4 regions of the Paenibacillus sp. FSL M7-0134 genome follow, and region 3 is predicted to be linked to each of the others. Evidence: predicted binding sites of a transcription regulator. Region 3 holds the regulator's gene; each other region holds the start of a gene.
The links. Region 3 encodes Rex, which represses fermentation and respiration genes when NADH is low (regulators of the CRP and FNR family bind a similar motif). Its sites were predicted from a motif close to TTGTGAAATATTTCACAA; they were not measured.

Region 1 (3,217 bases), 2.9 Mb from region 3:
TAAAAATGCGGGAAAGCGGCAAACATCGCACCTGCTGCTGTAATCAGCCACACTTCGTTGGCATCCCAAAATGGACCAATCGTATTGATCATCAAACGTTTTTGTTGGTCATTGCGCGGTACCAATCCCGTGGCCATCCCCACGCCAAAATCAAAGCCCTCCAGAAAAAAGAAACCGGTAAACAACACTGCGATCAATAAGAACCATAAATCATTTAGCGTCATTATTGTCACCCCCTTGGGCAAATGGATCATGAATTACCGTTTGCTGATGTGGCTCGATATCTGGACCTTTGCGAGCCGTACGGTAAAACAGAAATGCCAGCACACCTGTTAAAATTAAATACAATGTGGTAAATGAGATGAACGAGAACAGCACTTCTCCTGCCACAACCGTAGGCGAAACAGAATCTTTTGTTTGAAGCAAACCAAATACAGTCCACGGTTGGCGACCTATTTCGGTCATGATCCAACCAGCAGTATTCCCAATGAATGGAAGGGATATCCCCCATATCATAAGACGGAAGAACCAGCGATGTGAACCTTCCAGCTTTTTACGGAACGTCAGGTAAGCACCGTATAAAGCGAGTGCAATCATGCCACATCCCGCCGCAATCATAATACGGAAACTCCAGAACGTGGTACGTACTGGCGGGATATAATCACCCGGACCATAGGTTTTTTCATATTCTGCTTGAAGCTCATTCATACCAGGCACAGAGCCGGAAAATTTACTATAAGATAGAAAACTCAGAGCAAAAGGAACTTTAATTTCAAAGGTATTTTCCTTCTTTTCAGGATCAATACCCGCGATAACTGTCCAAGGAGCGGGGTCACCGCTGTTCTCCCATAAGCCCTCACTGGCAGCCATCTTCATCGGTTGTGTTTTCACTAAATATTGAGCCTGACCATGACCAAACAAAGGAATAGCAATGGCACTGATTAAGGCAACAATAATGCTCAATTTAAAAGAAGGTTTAAAAAAGTCCATATTCTTTTTGTGCATCAGCTTCCATGCACTGATACCCGCGATAAGAAATGCCCCCGTTGCAAAAGCAGCAAACAACGTATGCGGAAATTCCCATAACAGTTGTTCATTCGTTAACAGAGCAGCAAAATCTTTCATTTCTGCACGTCCATTTTGAATCTCATATCCTACTGGACGCTGCATGAATGAATTAGCAGCTAGAATCCACAATGCCGATAGCATCGTACCGATAGATACCAACCACATACAAATTAAATGGACCGTTTTGGACAATCTTTCCCAACCGAATACCCATAATCCGATAAAGGTCGATTCCAGGAAAAATGCAAGCAGCGCTTCAATCGCCAGCGGCGTACCGAATACATCACCGACAAAACGGGAAAAGTCCGACCAATTCATCCCGAACTGGAATTCTTGCAAAATCCCGGTGACTACGCCCAATGCAAAGTTAATCAGCAGAAACGTTCCCCAGAATTGAGCCATTTTTTTGTACAAGTCATTTTTTTTGATAACATACATAGTCTCCATAATTGCCACCAATAACGACAATCCAATGGAGATCGGCACATAAACAAAGTGAAGAATCGTTGTAGTTGCAAACTGCAACCGTGCCAAATCCAATACGTCCATGATGTTGCTCCTCCCCCTGCACTTCTCTTAACATTGATTTATAGTGTCTGTAATCTGAAGTCTTCTACATTTGTGATAGTATTCACATTCTTACATATGCAGCGGTCACTTTTTAGAAAATGACTCACTCAACTACCTTCACCATGGTTGTCATGATCCGGCTTCAGATTATCCCCATTATATAGAATAAATTTAAATGAAATAGAATCGAAAATGTGAACATCGTGTCAAATCTGTGTCATAACGATGGCGATTTGATGAAAACGGCCTAAACTACATAATAAATGTGACATTTTCGATTGATCTATCCATTTATCCGCCATAAAAAAAGAGCCTCTCTTCGTTCGGAGGTCGTACCTCCGACATCTGTAAGAGAGACTTCATAGCGTTAAACCTAGGGATTCTATCAACAGCCATCTGTTCCTCCGTTCTTTTGAACCCGATTACGGTAGGAGGAAGGTGACATTCCAACATACTTTTTAAATTTACTATGAAAATAATCTGCATTCGCATATCCTACGCGTTCCGCCACCTGGTGCACCTTAATTCCTTGAGCAAGCAATTCTCTTGCTCGCTCAATCCTCACCTTATCCAGGTAGGCATTAAAGGCCTCGCCAGTATGACTTTTGAACAGTTTGCCCAAATAGCCACTATTGTAATTGAACATATCTGCCAGTAACTCCAGTCGCAAATTTTCATCATAATGACTATGTATAAAGTCAATCATTTGTTTCATGATGATGCCCTTGCCACCAGATTCAGTCTGGCCAATCCATTGCAACACATGCTCCAGCGAGTGATCCACCAGCTCGCCCAATGTGGAATAAGCATATACATCGGTTATAAAGCTGGAGTGCTCCTCCAGCACGGTTCGGCTGTGATCCTGTCCAGCTGCATACTTGTTCAACGCCAGTGTGAATGTTTGGGCGAACGCCGCCTTGATTGCAGATTCTGTGCGATAAATCCGTGGAAATTGGCCTTCCATATCCTTAATGACACGGGTTGCAGCTTCACTATTAGCCATATCTAGCGCATAGTACAGCTTTTCTGCATAACGTATGGGATCATCTGTGGCACTATCAGACGCTCCACTCCTTTCAGTCTCGACTGTCTCCAATTCGTGTAGGTCTCCGGAAAGCATGACTCTTTCTGCCCGGAACAAAAACGTACGCTCCAATAATCGTAGTGCCTGCTCAAAAGATCTGGGAATGTCGTTAAGAATGGCTACAGAATCACCGGCAGCCACATAAATTTCCGTAGCCCACGGCTTTAGCTCCTGTCGCCAAGCAGCCAGTAACTGAACAGCATCTTTCTCCGTTTTTAACGTGGCGGGAAGCAAAAGACCCATATATATTCCAGCCTCAAACACGATACCTCTGCCCTGCTCATGGCACAATTCTGTTAGCCGCTGCTTTGCTGCCGACTGCCGGGCTTGCCGATCCCAGTCAGGTATACGTAAATCCAGCAGAATAACCTGATAGCTACTCCAGTCCAACGCTGGTAACACGGGCTGTTGTCCATGTTTTCCGTTACCGCTTTGATGTTCAGCTTGCTTGGATGCTCTGTGAAGAGAATCACTGCTTTCCACAGCATTACGAGC
Region 2 (3,217 bases), on a different contig from region 3:
TTTCTGTGAAAGCAAATGCACAGCTTTCTGAATTTCGTAAGCAGATTGACGCAAAATATCAGCGAACTGCACAATATACTCGTCCGGCTCCGTAATATTGTACATATAAAAACGAGAAGCCGTCGCTTCAAGACCGTCCAACACATCATCCATGGTTGTTGTCAGTTCCATGATGTCGTCGCGTTCCAACGGCGTAATGAAGGTCTTGTTCAGCTCAGTAATAATCGTGTGTGTGTAATCATCACACTTATTTTCATACTTCTTCATTTCATTTGTAAACAAAGTTACATCCTGAAGATTTGAAGTATGTTGGGCAAAATAATCGGCTGCTTGCACGATCGTATCTGCCATATTTTCCAACGTCTCGAAGAATATATCCTTTTTCTTCAATCTCATAACGATTACCCCTTTACGAAAATATCCGCAACCTGTTTCGACTGCAATAGACAACCTTTGCTATCTTATCACACTCATCAATGTTTTTGTAATGTTTGTAAAAGCAAATTTAATGATATACGTATACATTGCCCGACATGGAAGGTCATTATCCGACATTTTTTCCCTAAAAAGGTGTATTTCGTTTTCTAATTTGCTTCTATGGTTACATGTTCCTTTAGTGAAGTATCTGCAGGTACCACATGTATATAGGATGTACCTGGTGTTAACGGGATTTCAACCCCATTTTTCATAAAACGAATCGCATCACCTGGTGTATGTTGCCACTCAGCCTGTATTAACCGTCCTTGTTGAAACACCATGGCCTCTCCGCTACCGTCCAACTCAACACTTAATCTGCCTACATCATCCAACGTTCGATGTCTAGCGCTCATCACAATGACATTGGCTGCTGAGAGCTGTTGGTTATTATTTTGATCCACATGTGACTTTTCGTTCACAAAACGCTTATATTGTTGATCCGCTGGATCATAGGTATAAGATACCCGATAGCTTTTAAGCAAAAACCGAATTTGTAAAGATGATGCAGTCTCGTCCACCATAACTGGGGTTTCACCGGATTTGAGGTAAGAATATACTGGAACGTCCGTCTGCTTGGCATACCCTTTACTATCGCTTCCTTTGCGCAGTCTGTTCACGTCTGTGTATAAATTATGTGGAGGACGACGATCTTTGCTTCGCCAGAAGTAAGCCCCTCCATTTGAAATCTCATCCAGATGTTCCTTCCGCTGCTGCTGTAAAATCGCATAGGCATCTGTGCTTCCCCCTGCGTGTATCGGCAACGCACCATAGGTTTCGCCCAGCTCAATCAAATACGGTCGAATGCTACGGACCGGTCCGATCTTTACATCTCCGCCATGACTTTGGAAAAAAGCGACCAGACGGGTAATCCCACCTTCTGCAAGAACTTCATATACCATGTCTGCCTGGCTAAGTCCTGCCTGTGGACGTGCAGCCGGAGCATTGTTGATCATGACAGCGAGCGGTCGCTCCAAAACTGGCTGCTCCACCGGAAGACCGGTGAGCGGAGCTGTAAATGCCGGAATAGACTGCTCCTTCGGCGGTTCAAGTGCCTCCTTCTCTGTTTCTTGCTTGGTCAGTTGGGGAACGGATTCAGATTCACCCGTATTGGACATAGCAGAACAAGACATCAGCGTCATGCATAACAGAGCTGAGGCCATCACACGCAACCAATGATTTCGTTGGGAAATGGGCCCGGACAAGTTCATCCCTCCACTTAGTTATTTTTCTCATTATAAGCTTTATTTCCTGTTTTTGTCTTGATTGAAGCATGACCAATCTATAGAATACTTATCTGAAGACATTAAAATTTAAAAAATATTTAGACTTTGTGATTTTTATCACAAATAACTGTAACTGAACCTACTACAATAAAGGTGTAGCAAAGATGATCATCCCCAACAAAATGAAATACAACCAACATTATAGATTAAGAAAGAGGAGTGGTTTGAATGTTTAACAGCTGGTTACGTGAGAACAAAGTCGCAATGTGGTTGCTGACTGTAGTACGGGTTTATCTAGGGTATGAATGGATGACCCACGGACTTGAAAAGCTGACAGGTGGATTCGATGCAGGCGGATTTATCTCGGGGGCCATTGCTAAAACAGGTGGAGACCATCCCGCTGTACAAGGCTGGTGGGGATCGTTCCTCGAAGCCTTTGCCCTGCCGAATGTAGGTTTGTTCAACGTCCTGATCCCATTGGGTGAGTTCTTGGTAGGGGTTGGCCTGCTTCTCGGTACATTGACTACACTGGCTGCTTTGATGGCTATGGTTATGAACTTCTCGTTCCTGTTCTCGGGTACAGTAAGCACCAATGCAATCTACCTGCTGTTTGAAATCTTCCTTGTAGTTGCTGGTGCAAATGCCGGAAGAATTGGCTTTGACCGTTGGGTACTGCCCTTCCTGCGTGGACTGTTTCGTAAAAATAAAGATACCTTTCCAGCGGACCCTAGCCGAAAAATAGCTTAAACATCCCAAAATAACCGTTATCCTCCGGGGTAATGGTTATTTTTTTTGTGCTGTTATGCTCACAAGAGGTCTTTCAGCTCCTTCTAACTCGGACTCTTTTATCGGATTCATCATCCCCTCCAAACGTTTACAAGTTGGATACAACATGGAATGCTCACGATACATTTACCCTATACACTACAGTTACATCAAAGAACGTAATGGAGGGTTATATCATGAAAAAAATTACCAAAGCCTATCTCATGCTCGCAGCCGTAACTTTCACAGTGCAAACTATGGGATTGGGATATACGACATCAGCCAAAGCGGCGACGTCTACTATGACATCTCAGGCAGAAAGTGTACAACATATCTCCAAGACCTTCGAGCAGCTACTACGCCAACCCGGCAAGCTACCTCAGGCATTCACTTATTTGCAAAAGCATATTCAAACCATTCCAGCCTCTCAAGCTACCATCATGGTGCTTCATCTGGAAAATGCACAGAACCAGCAATTGGATTCCTATGCAAAGACCTTATACCCGGCCTCTGTTCAAACCAAAATAAATCAAATCTATAAACCCGGTGATTCGTTCACAAATGTAATCATCCGTTCAAGCGATGTGAACCTGAAAAAGTTGCTAACTCAAACAAGAGATGCCGGCTACAAACTTGAAACTGCAGAAGGCATGTACTACCCAGTCATCAACTATGAAAAATATAAAGTCTTCGGGAAGCACACCACGACAGATATCCGCAGCTATATTGACATCATGGCGATGGAATCCGGA
Region 3 (3,217 bases):
TCACAACCTGGCGACCGTCTACCCACACATGAGCCACGTCCTTGGCGCTTGCAGAGTATACCGCATGGGAAATAAGATCTGTACGCGGCAAGAAATGTGCCTGATTCAGATCCAACGCGATAAAGTCAGCCTTGTTGCCCGCTGCCAACGCTCCTACTTCTTTTAAACCAATCGACTTTGCACCGTATTCTGTTGCCAGACGCAGCGCTTCACTTGCAGGAACTGCCGTAGGGTCACCGGATACACCCTTGTGAATAAGTGCCGCCAGACGCATTTCCTCGAACATATCCAGGTTATTATTGCTGGCAGGACCATCCGTTCCGAGAGAAACAGTAACCCCTGCACGCAGCAATTCAGGCACTCTTGCCACACCACTTGCCAGCTTCAAGTTGCTACCCGGATTATGCGAAACCGCTACACCACGTTCAGCCAGTAAAGCTATTTCTTCGTCGTTCAAATGAACGCCATGGGCAATAAGCGAAGGACGGGAGAAAAAGCCAAGCTTATCCAAATGTGCAACTGGACGCAAACCGTAGTCGCGTACGTTTTGCTCCACTTCGGCGATCGTCTCAGACATGTGCGTATGCAGTGGCAAGTCCAGATCATGCGCAGCTTGTACGAATTTTTCAATAAACGCAGGTGGACATGTGTATGGCGCGTGCGGAGACATCATCGTTGTAATACGCCCGTCTGCTTTACCATGCCAGTTACGCGCAAAAGTCACGGCCTCAGCCAGCTTGATTCGCTGTTCTTCTTCCGAGCAAAGTCCAATTGCTCCACGCATCAGACTTGCACGAATACCTGACTCTTCAGCTACACGAGCCACCTCATCCATATGATCGTACATATCCAGGAAGGTCGTTGTTCCACCTTTCAGCATTTCCAGCACAGACAAGGACGTACCCCAGTACACGTCCGTAGATGTAAACTTGGCTTCCATAGGCCACATTTTCTCCTGAAGCCATACTTGAAGTGCCAAGTCATCTCCATGCCCACGCAGCAGAGACATCGCCGCATGACCATGAGTATTAATCAGACCAGGTAAAAACAATAGCCCCTTACCATCGATCGCTTCCGTCTCTTCCTCACCCGCAGGCAAAGTTTCGCCAATATAAGTAATACGGCTATCCTCCACAATCATAAAACCATGGACTACCCCAGCTTCTGATCCATTTACGGCAAAAGAGCCGTTTTTAATCATCCATTTATTCACTGTCATATTGTGTTTCTTCCTTTCCGTCCTCCAAATAATAAGCGAGGCTAAGCAAATCAGTTGTAAAGTCTGTGGCATGAATCCGAATGTTGGCCGGTGCCTTGAGAGTAGTCGGTGCAAAGTTCAGGATCGCTCCAATTCCGCTCTCAATAAGCCTGTCAGCCACGTGCTGTGCTTCAAAATCAGGTACGGTAATAATCCCGATTCGAATGTTTTTTTCTTTCACAGTCGCTTCCAGTTCATCCATCGGTTGAACGACCAATGTATTGATCTTGGTCCCTACCTTATCCGGAAACGCATCAAATACTGCGACAATCTTCATATTGTCTTTTAAATAAGCGTTATAATTCGAAAGGGCTTGCCCCAGATTACCCGCACCGACCAATACGACATTAATTTGCTGGTCGATTTTCAGGATATGGCGTATTTTCTCAATTAGATAAGAAACATCATAACCGATACCCTTCCGACCAAAATCTCCAAAATAGGCGAGATCTTTACGGATTTGGGCCGGGTTCAAATCTAGCCTCTGTCCCAACTCTTGAGAAGAGACCGTAGCCACCTCCCGTTTGTGAAGTGCATTCAGATAACGTAAATATACGGGTAACCTCCGTACGACAGCCTCTGAAATTTTATCTGATTTCATACTTGCTCCCCCTAATTGTAACGAACATACTTAGTGTCCGTCCGTTATGCCTCTGTCTCCGGGGCGGATTGGAGCCATTCGGCGATGCGGGGCACCATTTGCTCCGATGGCATATGCTCCATTTTTGGTCCCGGTAACGAGTACAAAAAGTGCTTTCCGTAATAGGATTCGATCACACGCGTATCGTAAACGATAACGACCCCGTGGTCGCTCGCTGTACGTACTAACCGACCAAATCCCTGTTTGAAGCGAATGACCGCTTGTGGTACAGACAGCTTCATAAATGGATTCTTCTTCTGCTGCTGAAGCAGCTCGCTTTTTGCCTCCAGCAACGGGTGATTCGGCGGTTGAAACGGCAAGCGAACAATGGCCAGACAAGTCAGAGCCTTTCCTGGAATATCGACGCCTTCCCAGAAGCTGCTGGTTCCCAGCAATACAGAAGCTTTGGCTTCCTGAAAACGGCGGGTTAGCTTGCTGCGACTCCCACTGTCCACACCTTGTCCCAGCACAGTAATTTCGCTGGATGCTAAGGCCTCTTTGAGCGGCTCATACACTTGCCGGAGCATCCGATAGGAAGTAAACAGAACGAGCATTCTCCCCCGCGTCGCCTGAGCAGTCGCTCCTAGAGAGCTAACGAGCATATCTACAAAGTGTGCATCTCCTACACTGCCCTTCACGCTTGGGAAATCCCGTGGAATGACCAGCAACACCTGATCCCTGTAATTAAAGGGTGACGGGAGCTGCGAAGTCATCAGCCGCTCTTGATCTGCGGCCTCCTGCAAGCCGAGCTGATCGATCATGTACTGAAACGACTTATCTACCGATAAGGTAGCAGACGTCAGAATAATGCTTCTTTTTTTGTCAAAAAACATTTCTTTCAACTGGCGGCTCACATCGACGGGCACCGCATAAAATTGCAATGATTTACTACGGAATTGCCCACTCGCTTCGAGCCAGTATACGGTTGTTTCATCATCGAGTCGGATAAAAAAGCGCAAATTTTCTCGGATTCCCGCCAAATCCTTGAGCAGACCCGTGATATCTGTAATAAGGCTATCTGCCGCATAATCGTCATGTTCTTCCTTGACGTCCAGCATCAGCTTGTCGCCCTTACGCAAAATTTCGCTCATCGTTACATATAGCTGATTTTCCAAAGCACCCGCCTGATCCCACTTTGCAGGCTTGGCCGAAGGTTTGAGACGGGAAGAAAACTGTCCTGTTTCACCCGGTGTCGCATCGCTTCGCTCTGGCAACATGCCAAACAGCTTGTCGCTTAGCAGGTCCCAAGTTTCCTTAACCTCTAACACGAGCGGATACATCTGGTCGATGGTTGAAGCCCAATCCGCCGACTTCTCGTG
Region 4 (3,217 bases), on a different contig from region 3:
CAATTTGAGTCCGATTGTAGCGGGAGTCATTGTAGGTGCCGGGTGGCAGATGTTAGTTGTTATGGGGCTCCACTGGGCGTTTATTCCTATCATGTACAATAACATTGCGGTATACGGTCATGATACTTTGAAACCATTATTTGCGCCTTCTAACTTTGCACAAGCAGGTGCGGCACTGGGTGTATTCCTTAAAACCAGAAATCCAAAAGTGAGAGCGATTGCCGGGCCTGCAGCGATAACAGGTTTGTTTGGCATCACGGAACCGATCATCTACGGGATTAGTATCCGCTACAAAAAACCGTTCGTATGGGCTATTATCGGGGGCGCTATCGCCGGGGCAATCACAGGTGCGGCGGGTTCCGTGGCAATTGCTCCAGGTATACCGGGCTTGGCATCCCTGCCGATATTCTTCGGCACAGGATTTGCCGGATTCGTAATTGCCATTATCGTAGCTTATATATTCACAGCCATTACCACGTATTTCTTTGGATTTAATGATTCCATGGAAACAGAAATGATTGCAGTCCATGAAGAGAAGAAAGAAGCTGCAACCCCAGCTCCTGCGCTAACGAACGAGAATATTTCCAGCCCGCTGACGGGTACTGTCAAACCGTTATCCGAGATATCTGATGAAGTGTTCTCTACTGGAGCCATGGGTAAAGGCGTTGCTATTGTGCCTGAGGATGGCAAACTGCTCTCTCCATTCAACGGAACTATAGCTAATGCCTTCCGTACAGGCCATGCGATTGGTATTGTATCGGATGGAGGAACGGAGATCTTGGTTCACATCGGTATGGACACCGTCAAGTTGAAAGGACAGCATTTTAAAACGCATATCTCAGAAGGGGATCGGGTTACCAAAGGTCAACTGCTGGTCGAGTTTGATATTGGAGCAATTAAAGCTCTGGGCTATGACATGACTACACCGATTATTGTGACGAATACAGCCGAATACTCTGACGTTAAGGTGCTGGGAAATAACCGAGTGTACACAGGAGATTCATTGCTGGAGGTCAAGCTATGAAGACTACGGAAAGACTAAATCAAATCAATGCACCTTTGGTTATTTATGAGGTAATGAGCGAAGCATTCCGCCCGTATGGAAGGCTGCTGCCTCATTTTAATACCACAGAGCTTATCAAGTATGCAAAAGAAACGACCAGCGTACCCGATCAGGGAAACCATTATGTACCTTCGGTCGCAGAACTCGAAGACTTCGGTGTAATTCACCGGATTCAAGATGAGGTGTACGGCCAACTTCCAATTCAGGCTGGTTTTTGCGCAGGTCAGAATACGGGTCTGACCGGGCTGGAATATCATCAGGGCAGCGAGGTGGTGATTGCCGCTACAGACTGTATTCATCTTGTCGGCAGAGTACAGGACATTGAGGACAATTCCTATGACAGTGCAAATGTTCAGGTGTTTTTTCAGCCTAAAAACACGGTTGTCGAGATATATTCAACGACACTTCATTATGCTCCCTGTAAAGTTGACAGTGAAGGATATTTGACGATTGTGATCCTTCCGGCAGGAACGAATATGCCACTTGAAGCGGGAGAAGGTAGCCGGGGGAACCTACTGCTGACTAAGAAAAATAAATTTCTTATGGTTCATAGTACACAGATGGAAAAAATCGCGGCTGGCGTCCATCCCGGGCTGCACGGGAAGTTGCTGAATATTTCACCCATTTGAGTCAAAGTCCATCATTCATAAATTAAATTAAGGGACCAGCTAGCTGGTCCTTTTTTTTAACTCAATTTCAGCTGCTTACCTTTATCCCTTGAAGCAGAATAGGGAAATCCCTAAATATTTTTAATTTGAACTACATTGTGATTCTAATCACATATAGCTCTATCTGCTGCATTAAAATAGAAGCATAAGCAATATTCATAGGAACGTAGGAGATGTCGTCGGATAGGAAGCATCGTCGAATGAATGGAGGAACCGGTATATGATAAACAGTAAACAAAAACTTGTGGTTATAGGGAACGGGATGGCTGGTATCAATACGGTCGAACAAATTTTGAAATTAACGGATAAGTATGAAATTACGGTCCTGGGAAATGAGCCGCATCCGAACTATAACAGGATCATGCTCTCTTATGTGTTGGAAGGTAGTAAAACGATTGATGATATCATACTGAACGATTTGCAATGGTACGCGGATCAAGGGATTACTTTATATACAGGAAAAATGGTGAAAAGCATTGACGGTGAGAACAAGAAGATTCGCACCGAAGACGGACTGGAAATTGATTACGATGTAGCTTTGGTAGCTACTGGTTCACAATCATTTATTCTGCCTATTCCGGGTAAAGAATTACCGGGTGTCATCGGTTTCCGAGATATCGCCGATTGCTCGGCAATGCTTGAGGCAGCAAAGACCTTTAAAAAGGCAGCTGTCATTGGTGGAGGCCTATTGGGGCTGGAAGCAGCTAAAGGCTTGGTCAACCTGGGTATGGATGTTACGGTCGTTCATTTAATGGAGGATTTGATGGAACGCCAGCTGGACCGGGAAGCCTCTGCGATGCTGAAAGCAGAACTAGAACGCCAGGGAATCAAGTTTGCTATGCAAATGCAAACTGCGGAGGTGTACGGTCAAGATCGGGTACAAGGACTGCGGTTTTCAGACGGAAGCGAGCTGGAAGCGGATTTGGTCGTTATGGCCGTCGGGATCAAACCTAATATTCAGGTGGCTGTGCAAAGTGGCATGGAAACGAACCGTGGTATTGTAGTCGATGATTTGATGAGAACCTCCGTGCCGGATGTATATGCTGTAGGGGAATGTGTTGAACACCGCGGAACCTGTTACGGCTTGGTAGCTCCGCTGTTTGAACAGGGGAGTGTAATTTCCAAACATTTGGCAGGTGCGGATACTGAAGGTTATATGGGATCGGTGGTTTCCACCAAGCTCAAAATTTCAGGGGTGGATGTTTTCTCAGCTGGCGAATTCATAACCCAGCCTGAACATACGGTGATTGTTGCAAAGGATGAGTGGAAGCGCACATACAAAAAAGTGCTGCTTCGTGAAAATAAGATTGTAGGAACTGTACTGTTTGGCGATGTGAGCGAATCTGCTAGCCTTCAAAAATATGTGCGTCAGCAAACGTTGATGACTGATGAGATATATGGACAGATCATGGGTACTGGATGCAGCAAGGACGGGGCGAAATCATTATCCGCTGAAACGATGGCTGATGATGAAATTGTCTGTGGC

Region 1: a site for Rex is predicted at 1,688-1,705, ahead of NSQ58_RS00530 (cytochrome ubiquinol oxidase subunit I). Genes of this name have one in related genera too.
Region 2: a site for Rex is predicted at 1,806-1,823, ahead of NSQ58_RS18005 (DoxX family membrane protein). Genes of this name have one in related genera too.
Region 4: a site for Rex is predicted at 1,828-1,845, ahead of nirB (nitrite reductase large subunit NirB). Genes of this name have one in related genera too.

The regions. Positions count from the first base shown of each region.
Region 1 is NZ_JBBOXV010000001.1:116,455-119,671, forward strand. It holds gene cydB (cytochrome d ubiquinol oxidase subunit II) at 1-224, opposite strand, end outside; gene NSQ58_RS00530 (cytochrome ubiquinol oxidase subunit I) at 211-1,617, opposite strand; gene NSQ58_RS00535 (response regulator transcription factor) at 2,024-3,217, opposite strand, start outside.
Region 2 is NZ_JBBOXV010000002.1:501,026-504,242, reverse strand. It holds gene NSQ58_RS18015 (DUF47 domain-containing protein) at 1-396, opposite strand, end outside; gene NSQ58_RS18010 (DUF3048 domain-containing protein) at 585-1,679, opposite strand; gene NSQ58_RS18005 (DoxX family membrane protein) at 1,929-2,447, shown strand; gene NSQ58_RS18000 (hypothetical protein) at 2,663-3,217, shown strand, end outside.
Region 3 is NZ_JBBOXV010000001.1:3,056,841-3,060,057, reverse strand. It holds gene NSQ58_RS13730 (amidohydrolase) at 1-1,219, opposite strand, end outside; gene NSQ58_RS13725 (redox-sensing transcriptional repressor Rex) at 1,206-1,859, opposite strand; gene dinG (ATP-dependent DNA helicase DinG) at 1,904-3,217, opposite strand, start outside.
Region 4 is NZ_JBBOXV010000002.1:284,754-287,970, forward strand. It holds gene NSQ58_RS17020 (beta-glucoside-specific PTS transporter subunit IIABC) at 1-1,024, shown strand, start outside; gene NSQ58_RS17025 (DUF4867 family protein) at 1,021-1,692, shown strand; gene nirB (nitrite reductase large subunit NirB) at 1,952-3,217, shown strand, end outside.